4 regions of the Pseudomonas sp. RT4P38 genome follow, and region 3 is predicted to be linked to each of the others. Evidence: predicted binding sites of a transcription regulator. Region 3 holds the regulator's gene; each other region holds the start of a gene.
The links. The regulator FliA, encoded in region 3, starts transcription of late flagellar genes. The targets are predictions, from matches to a motif close to CTAAAGTTTNNNNNNNNNNNGCCGNTAA.

Region 1 (2,203 bases), 480 kb from region 3:
CCCAGCAGGTACTCGCCTTCGTAAACGGTGTTGGCGCGGAACATCGGAAAAACGAAATCGCGCACGAATTCTTCGCGCAAGTCGTCGATGTAGATCTCTTTCACGCCCATGGCTTGTGCCTTGGCGCGTGCAGGTTCGACCTCTTCGCCCTGACCCAGATCAGCGGTGAAGGTCACGACTTCACAGTTATAAGTATCCTGCAGCCACTTGAGGATCACCGAAGTGTCCAGGCCGCCGGAATACGCCAGAACGACCTTGTTTACGTCCGCCATGCCATCACTCCACGGGGTTCTACGGAAAGCCGTCAAGTCTACCGGTCATGCAGGATAATTTACAGAGGCGCGACAGCTTATGACGACGAAGCGACAGATTATGTCGAGTGGGCGACGATAACCGCGGGGTCAGGAGGTCGACGCGGGGCTTGCCAATGCAGTGGCCTCAGGGGCTGGCTTTTCGATGGGCGCAACCCGCGCGAGGTGCACATTGACCCGACGGTTCTTCGCCCGGTTGGCGGTGTTGGTATTGGGCGCCAACGGATAACGCTCGCCGTGGAAGCGCAGGGTGATTTGCGATTCCTGAATACCGTTGGCCTTGAAGAAGTCCATGACAGCCAGAGCCCGGCGGCGCGACAGGTCACGGTTGGTCAGGCGATTGCCGCTGTTGTCGGAGTGGCCATCGAGTTCGATGTGGTTGACTGTCGGATCGACCTTCATGAAATCCAGCATCACCTGCAACTGAGCCTTGGCCCGAGCGTCAAGATCGATGCCTTCGCCGGGGAAGCCAATTTCGGACTGTTTGACCTGCTCGAAATTCTTCGGCAGCAGTTTTGCCACGCAACCCTGATAGTCGTTGAAGGCCTTGCTGAACTTGACCGGCAACAGACGCACTTCCGATACCCGGCCATCGCCCGAGTAATGTCGAACGACCGGACTGCGACCATCCATCAGGCCACTGATCAAGCGGCCGGCCTGTACTTGCGAACTGTTGAACAACACATTGCCGCTGCCAATACGCACAGAACCGAGGTTGATGTCGCCACGCCCCGGCTGCCAGGGCGCTGCGGCCGCCAGCAAGGTCGCCGAACCGCCGCCGATCATCGAGTTATAGGCCTTCAGACGAAACGTCGCTTGCTCGCCGGCGCGGCGTACGAACTCGCCGGAACCAAAATCGGTGATCGGCTGAGTCAGGCGGCACTCGAACTTGTCTCCTTCGACCGTCCACTCGATGCTCTCCAGACGGGTCTGGAAAGTGAGCGCCATCGCAGGAAGGCTGGCAAATACGCTGAGCAAGGCTAAATAACGCTGGCGCACGGGAGGCTCCACTGGCTTCTACAACAAAAAGACCGACACACACATGTTTACGGCATACCTGTTGGATATCGGAAGCTTCCTGCAAAACTTGATAGCGAGTGCCTGAGAGAGTCTTTTCCGGTAGCATTCGCCTCAGTTTGACCCGCCTGGAATCCCCTCATGTCCGACCGCCTGACCCTGCTGCGTCCCGACGACTGGCATATTCATCTTCGCGATGGTGCCGTGTTGACCAATACAGTCGCGGATGTCGCGCGTACCTTTGGTCGCGCCATCATCATGCCCAACCTGGTACCTCCGGTGCGTAACACCGCTGAAGTCGACGGCTATCGCCAGCGGATTCTCGCTGCACGCCCGGCCGGCAGTCGCTTCGAACCGTTGATGGTGCTGTACCTGACCGACCGCACACAGCCCGAAGAAATTCGCGAGGCCAAGGCTAGCGGTTTCATTCACGCCGCCAAGCTGTACCCGGCCGGCGCGACCACCAACTCGGACTCCGGTGTCACCAGCATCGACAAGATTTTCCCTGCACTTGAGGCCATGGCCGAAGTCGGGATGCCCTTGCTGGTTCACGGCGAAGTCACCCGTGGCGATGTCGACGTGTTCGATCGCGAAAAATTCTTTATCGATGAGCACATGCGTCGTGTGGTCGAGCGCTTCCCGAGCCTCAAAGTGGTGTTCGAACACATCACTACCGCTGACGCCGTGCAGTTCGTCAACGAGGCTTCGGCCAATGTTGGCGCGACCATCACCGCGCATCACCTGCTGTACAACCGCAACCACATGCTGGTGGGCGGGATTCGGCCGCACTTCTATTGCCTGCCGATCCTCAAGCGCAACACCCATCAGGAAGCCCTGCTCGACGCCGCCACCAGCGGCAGCGACAAGTTCTTCCT
Region 2 (2,203 bases), 3.0 Mb from region 3:
TGGCCGCTTCGATCAGGCACTTGGTCAATTCCGGAGAGGAGAACTTGGTCAGCACCGCGTTCGCGCCGGCAAGACGGGCCTTTTCGCTGTTCATCGCGCTGTCCAAAGAGGTGTGCAGCAGCACATAAAGGTGCGAGAAATCCGGGGTTTCACGCAAGGTGCGGGTGAAGGCGTAGCCGTCCATTTCCGACATTTCGATGTCCGAAACGATCAGGTTGATCTGCTGGGCCGTACCTTGCAGGTCCAGCAGGCAGTCGATGGCTTCCTTGGCACTGCGAGCGGTGTGGCATTGCAGGCCGAGGTTGCGCAGGGTGTGAACCGATTGCTGCAGCGCAACCTGGCTGTCATCGACCACCAGAATCCGCGCGTTGCCGAGTACTTCGGCGTCTTCCATGCTCAGTTCGGTCGGGGCCGTTTCGATCTGCGCCGGGGCGATGCCATGGATCACTTTTTCGATGTCCAGCACCTGCACCAACGTGCCGTCGACCGAGGTCACGCCCGTGATGTACGAACGCACGCCGCCAGAGCCAAAGGGCGGCGGACGGATGTCGGTGGTCAGGCAGTGGACGATCTTGCTCACCGCTTGAACGTGCAAACCCTGCTTTGAGCGACTGACATCGGTGACGATCAGGCAGCCACCGTTCGGGTCTTCCAGCGGCCGTTCACCGATGGCACGGCTGAGGTCGATCACCGACAACGACGCACCGCGCAGGGTGGCGATGCCTTTGACGTGGGGATGCGACTCCGGCAGCCTGGTCAGCGGCGGGCAGGGAATGATTTCACTGACTTTCAGCAGGTTGATCGCCATCAGCTTGCCGCTGCGCAAGGTAAACAGCAGAAGCGAAAGTGAGTCTGCGCGGGCTTTGTTTGAAGACATAAAAACCTTCTGTGGAAAAAGGTGATGGGTGATCGCGAAGATCGCCAACAGCTATCGATGCCGGGTTATCGACTTGTTGCGGGCAGGCTTTAACAATTCAGGTGAACGGTATGACGCCATCGCGAGCAAGCTCGCTCCCACATTAGAATGCATTCCCCCTGTGGGAGCGAGCTTGCTCGCGATGGCTCCGTCACTTCATCCCCAATCTCTTGGCCATCCGCCCAAGATTCGCCCGATCCAAGCCTAGCTCACGCGCCGCACTCGCCCAATTGTTATGGTGCCGTTCCAGACAGGCGTTGATCAGTTGACGTTGATAATCCTCGGTCGCCGCCCGCAAATCTCCCGAGACCAACGCAGCAGGGCTGACAGGGGCTGGCTCGGCTGCAAGCTCGATACTGCCAGTGGGCAAATCCAGATCCGCCGCACTCAAACTGAGAATCTTCGGTCGCTCCTTGCAGTTACCGAGCGCCTTCAAGGCGCTGCGGCCAATCAAGTGCTCCAGCTCCCGCACATTGCCCGGCCATGCATACGCCAGCAATGCAGCCTGTGCATCGCTGTTCAGGCGCAGGCTGTTGAGGCCCATGCGAGAGCGGTTTTGCTCGAGGAAATAGCCGCTGAGCAGCAGCACATCCCGCCCACGATCACGCAGTGCTGGCACCAGCAACGGATAAACGCTCAGGCGGTGATAAAAGTCGGCACGGTAGCGGCCGCTGCGCACTTCCTCGGCCAGATCGCGGTTGGTCGCGGCGATCAGACGTACGTCCACCTGATGTTCTTTATCCGAACCCAACCGCTGCAATTGACCGCTTTGCAGGACTCGCAGCAATTTGGCCTGGACGGTCAGGGACAGCTCACCGACTTCATCGAGAAACAGCGTGCCGCCATTGGCCAGTTCAAACTTGCCGCGTCGATCGTTCATTGCGCCGGTGAAGGCACCGCGGACATGGCCGAACAACTCGCTCTCCACCAGCGTGTCCGGCAACGCGGCGCAGTTGAGGCTGATGATCGGCTTGTCGGCCCGGGGCGATGCGGCGTGGATGGCTTGGGCGACCAGTTCCTTGCCGACCCCGGTTTCGCCGGTGATCAGCACGGTAAGATCGCTGCCGCCCACCAGATTGATTTCTTCCACCAACCGTTTGTGGGCCTTGCTCTGGCCAATCATCTCGCGGTGCTGCTGGCCGCTGGCTTGTCGGTAAACCTCGGCACGCTGATGTTCGTCTTCGACACGATTAGCCAAGCGTTCGATGCGCTCGGCGGCGTTGACGGTGGCGGCGGCGAGGCTGGCGAAGGCTTCCAGGGCGTCCAGTTCGATCGGTTCGAAGCGCT
Region 3 (2,203 bases):
TGCCGCGTCGTCATCAGTTGGTCAGTCGCGCGGTAAGCGTGCAAATGCAAGAAGAACCCAGCGAAGAAGCCATGGCTGACATGTTCGCTGATATTTACCACAGCCCGACCAAGCAGGTCGGCTGAGGTATTAATGAACAGTTTTTGTACCTACATCGATGGTCTGCCATGCATTGTTCATTTTGTGAACGCGCAGCCAGTAATGTGGCCTCCGTCTAAGTAAGACAAGGTAAAGAAAATTCATGGGCAGCATGCATCCCGTACAGGTGATCGCGGTGACCGGCGGCAAAGGTGGCGTCGGGAAAACTAACGTGTCAGTGAACTTGTCCCTGGCTCTAGCTGAGCTCGGCCGGCGCGTCATGCTGCTGGACGCCGATCTGGGGCTGGCGAACGTCGACGTCCTGCTGGGACTGACACCCAAACGTACGTTGGCCGACGTGATCGAAGGCCGCTGCGAGCTGCGCGACGTTCTGTTGCAGGGCCCTGGCGGCATCCGCATCGTCCCGGCCGCGTCCGGCACTCAAAGCATGGTTCACCTGAGCCCGGCCCAACACGCCGGCCTGATCCAGGCGTTCAGCGACATCGGCGATAACCTCGACGTATTGGTGATCGACACCGCTGCGGGCATTGGTGAGTCGGTAGTCAGTTTCGTTCGCGCAGCGCAAGAAGTCTTGCTGGTGGTCTGCGACGAACCGACCTCGATCACTGACGCCTACGCACTGATCAAATTGCTTAACCGCGATTACGGCATGAACCGCTTCCGTGTCCTTGCCAACATGGCCCAGAGCCCGCAGGAAGGTCGCAACCTGTTCGCCAAGTTGACCAAGGTCACAGATCGCTTCCTCGACGTCGCCTTACAATACGTCGGCGCGGTGCCTTACGACGAAAGCGTGCGTAAGGCTGTGCAGAAGCAGCGCGCCGTCTATGAAGCCTTCCCGCGGTCCAAGTGCTCCCTGGCGTTCAAGGCCATTGCACAAAAGGTCGATACCTGGCCGCTGCCTGCCAACCCGCGTGGGCACCTGGAGTTTTTTGTCGAGCGCCTCGTGCAACAAACGGCAGGACCGGTGTTATGACAGCCAGCGGCTACAACCTCTACAAGAATTCGGCACGTGACGCGCAGTACGAGCTGATCGAGCGTTACGCGCCACTGGTTAAACGCATTGCCTACCACTTGCTGGCGCGTCTGCCGGCCAGTGTCCAGGTCGAAGACCTGATTCAGGCCGGCATGATCGGCCTGCTTGAAGTGTCGACCAAATACGACGCCAGCAAAGGCGCGAGTTTCGAGACGTACGCGGGCATTCGAATCCGCGGCGCGATGCTCGATGAAGTACGCAAAGGGGACTGGGCGCCACGTTCGGTCCACCGCAATACCCGGATGGTCAGCGACGCCATTCGCTCGATTGAAGCTAAAACCGGTCGTGACGCTAAAGATCACGAGGTTGCGGCCGAACTCCAATTGAGTCTCGACGATTATTACGGGATTTTGAACGACACCCTGGGCAGCCGGTTATTCAGTTTCGACGATCTGTTGCAGGACGGCGAACACGAAGGGCTGCACGAGGATGGCGCCAGTGCTCATCTGGAGCCGTCGCGCGATCTGGAAGATGAACGCTTCCAGAGGGCACTGGCGGATGCGATTGCCAATTTGCCGGAGCGTGAGCGACTGGTGTTGGCGCTGTATTACGACGAAGAGTTGAATCTCAAGGAAATCGGTGAAGTCCTGGGGGTTAGCGAATCTCGGGTCAGCCAGTTACACAGCCAGTGCGCGGCCCGTTTGCGGGGGCGTTTGGGGGAGTGGCGAGCGCGCTGAAGGCAGTGTGGGGACACTGCGAACGCGGCTGGTGGGGTGTTGAACCGCACGGGTCCCGATCTGTTGTGCTCCAGACAGTCATTGAGTGCTTTGCCGGATTGATTGAAATGGCGCGTCCAGGTGCTGGGCGCGTTTAAGACTGCTTGGAGGTCGAATTGAACAAGAACATGAAAATCCTCATCGTTGATGACTTCTCAACGATGCGGCGGATCATAAAAAACCTGTTGCGTGACCTTGGGTTCACCAACACGGTCGAGGCCGACGATGGCACTACTGCCATTCCGGTTCTCAACAGCGGCAGCATCGACTTTCTGGTAACAGACTGGAACATGCCCGGCATGACCGGTATCGACCTGCTGCGCCACGTGCGTGCCGATGAAAAGCTCAAGCACCT
Region 4 (2,203 bases), 1.7 Mb from region 3:
TTCTCCACCACCTGCCGACCGTCATCGGCCTGCTCGCTCGCACCGCTGGCGTGCTGGGAAGCATCGGCGGCATTGCGGGCGATTTCCTGGGTGGCGGCGCCCAATTGATTAATCGCCGCGGCTACGCTGTTGGTGCGGGCGCTTTGCTCGTCGGAGCCGACGATCGAGGCGTTGGACGAGGCCATCACCCGTTGCGACAGGTCGTGAACCTGACGGGTTGCCGACGAAACTTCGGAAATCGACGCGTGAATTCGCTCCACGAACTGGTTGAACGAACCGCCTAGCTCACCGAACTCGTCTTTACTTTCCACGGCCAGGCGACGGGTCAGGTCGCCCTCACCTTGGGCGATGTCCTGCATCGCACGGCCCATGGTGGTCAGCGGACGCATCAGCACGTTGATCAGCAGGCTCAGCAGCACGGCAATGGCCGTTACGGCGATGAACATCGCGATCAGCGCAGAAGTGCGGAACTGGCTGAGTGGTGCGTAGGCCTTGTCCTTGTCGATCGACAGACCGATGTACCACTCGGCATTCGGCAGACCACTGACCGGCGTGAACGAAAGGATACGGTCCTGCTTGTTCAGGGTGACGTCCTGATTGCCCTTCTCGATGCGCACGCCGGCGTTCGGGTAGATGTCCTTCAGGTTTTTCATCACCTGGTCTTTGTCCGGGCTGACGATCACCTGACCGTCGGCGCTGACCAGGAATGCGTGACCGATGCCACCGAAGTCCACCGAGTTGATGATCTTCACCAGTGTTTCCAGACTCAGGTCACCACCGACCACGCCGAGCAACTCGCCGTTCTTTTTCACCGGCAGGGCGATGGTCACCACCAGGCCACCGACGGCAGCCATGTAAGGCGGAGTCAGCATGGTCTTGTCGGCAGCCACCGCTTGTTTGTACCAGGGACGCTGACGCGGATCGTAACCGTCAGGCATCTTCGCGTCCGGGCGCTGAGTGAACACGCCGTTGGCCTGGCCCACGTAGGTGAACTGGAAGTTCGAGGTCAGGGCCGGTTGATTGACCAGCCCCGGGAGGTCGGCATTGGCGCCTTGATGGGCGACGTTTTGCGCGAGGTTTTCCAGCACCAGCACACGGCCGCTCATCCAGTTTTGCACACTGCTGGCGGTCAGATCGCCGGCCTGCTGGACGCTCGACTCGAGGTTTTGGCGGATGGTGTTTCGCTGCAGATAGTCGTTGTACAAAGTGAACAACGCAAAAGCCAGCACCACGACGCCGGAGGCGGCCAGAAGGATTTTATGGCTGAATTTGAGATTCATTTCATGGGACTTCTTATGCAAAAAGTGGGGATGCGTTCAGGGTTGCAGCATTCCAGGTAACAGCGCAGGCAGGGCTCTGTGGCCGCTCTACTTTGGTGCACGCATGTCTCATCAGGCTGTCGGCACAAACCGGAGAAAACTTAGGCGTTTGTACGAAATGGTCGGCATTTCCTGTCAGATACCCGCCGAACGGTGCTAAAGCGCCTGATCAGACTTTTGCTGCTGCGCCGGCGTAACAACTCGGCTAATTCCTGGCTACGTCAGTCATGCGACGTCGGGCGGGCCGAACACCATGAACACGAACTGGCCTGGCAACGGGTGCAGTCGCTACAAGCCGAGTTGAGCAGCAACCTGCGGGCGGTGCCCGGTGCTCAAGTGGCCTTCAATACGTTGGAAAACAGCGCCCAGGGACTGGGACGACGCCAAGCCTTGAAGCTGCTGTCGAGTACGTTGCTGATGGGGGCGTGGCTGGGCAAAGATGCAGTGGGCTGGCAACAGTGGACCGCCGATTTCGCCACCGCCACGAGCGAACAGCGCGGTTTCCAATTACCCGACGGCACAAGACTGGAGCTCAACACCGCCAGTGCAGTTGATCTGGATTACAACGCACAGCAGCGGCTGATCAAACTGACTCGCGGCGAGATCATCGTGACGTGCGGCGGGATCGACGAAGGATCTTCGTTTGACCGACCTCTGCGGGTGCAAAGTCGTCACGGTGTTTATGAAGGCGTTGGGGCACGTTTCATCCTGCGTCAGGAGAGCGACGGCACACGACTCAGTGTTACCGCTGGCAGGGTTGTCATCCATTCGCCGCTTGCCGCCGATGGCTTGCCGACTCAGGTGCAGGCAGGGCAAAGCTATCTGATCGATCACCACCAGGCGAGTTTGGCGCCACCTCTGCATGGATGTTGGTGCTTGGGCTG

Region 1: ACYZT7_RS07045 (flagellar protein MotY) is a predicted target of FliA. The motif match lies at 1,376-1,403, and genes of this name have one in related genera.
Region 2: ACYZT7_RS26730 (chemotaxis protein CheW) is a predicted target of FliA. The motif match lies at 943-970, and genes of this name have one in related genera.
Region 4: ACYZT7_RS01585 (methyl-accepting chemotaxis protein) is a predicted target of FliA. The motif match lies at 1,397-1,424, and genes of this name have one in related genera.

Annotation. Positions count from the first base shown of each region.
Region 1 covers NZ_CM142703.1:1,536,408-1,538,610, reverse strand. The annotation lists gene ACYZT7_RS07050 (argininosuccinate synthase) at 1-272, opposite strand, end outside; gene ACYZT7_RS07045 (flagellar protein MotY) at 402-1,310, opposite strand; gene pyrC (dihydroorotase) at 1,470-2,203, shown strand, end outside.
Region 2 covers NZ_CM142703.1:5,754,452-5,756,654, reverse strand. The annotation lists gene ACYZT7_RS26730 (chemotaxis protein CheW) at 1-877, opposite strand, end outside; gene norR (nitric oxide reductase transcriptional regulator NorR) at 1,068-2,203, opposite strand, start outside.
Region 3 covers NZ_CM142703.1:2,014,836-2,017,038, forward strand. The annotation lists gene flhF (flagellar biosynthesis protein FlhF) at 1-125, shown strand, start outside; gene fleN (flagellar synthesis regulator FleN) at 242-1,072, shown strand; gene fliA (RNA polymerase sigma factor FliA) at 1,069-1,809, shown strand; gene ACYZT7_RS09335 (chemotaxis response regulator CheY) at 1,977-2,203, shown strand, end outside.
Region 4 covers NZ_CM142703.1:338,048-340,250, reverse strand. The annotation lists gene ACYZT7_RS01585 (methyl-accepting chemotaxis protein) at 1-1,280, opposite strand, end outside; partial or broken gene ACYZT7_RS01580 (FecR domain-containing protein) at 1,452-2,203, shown strand, end outside.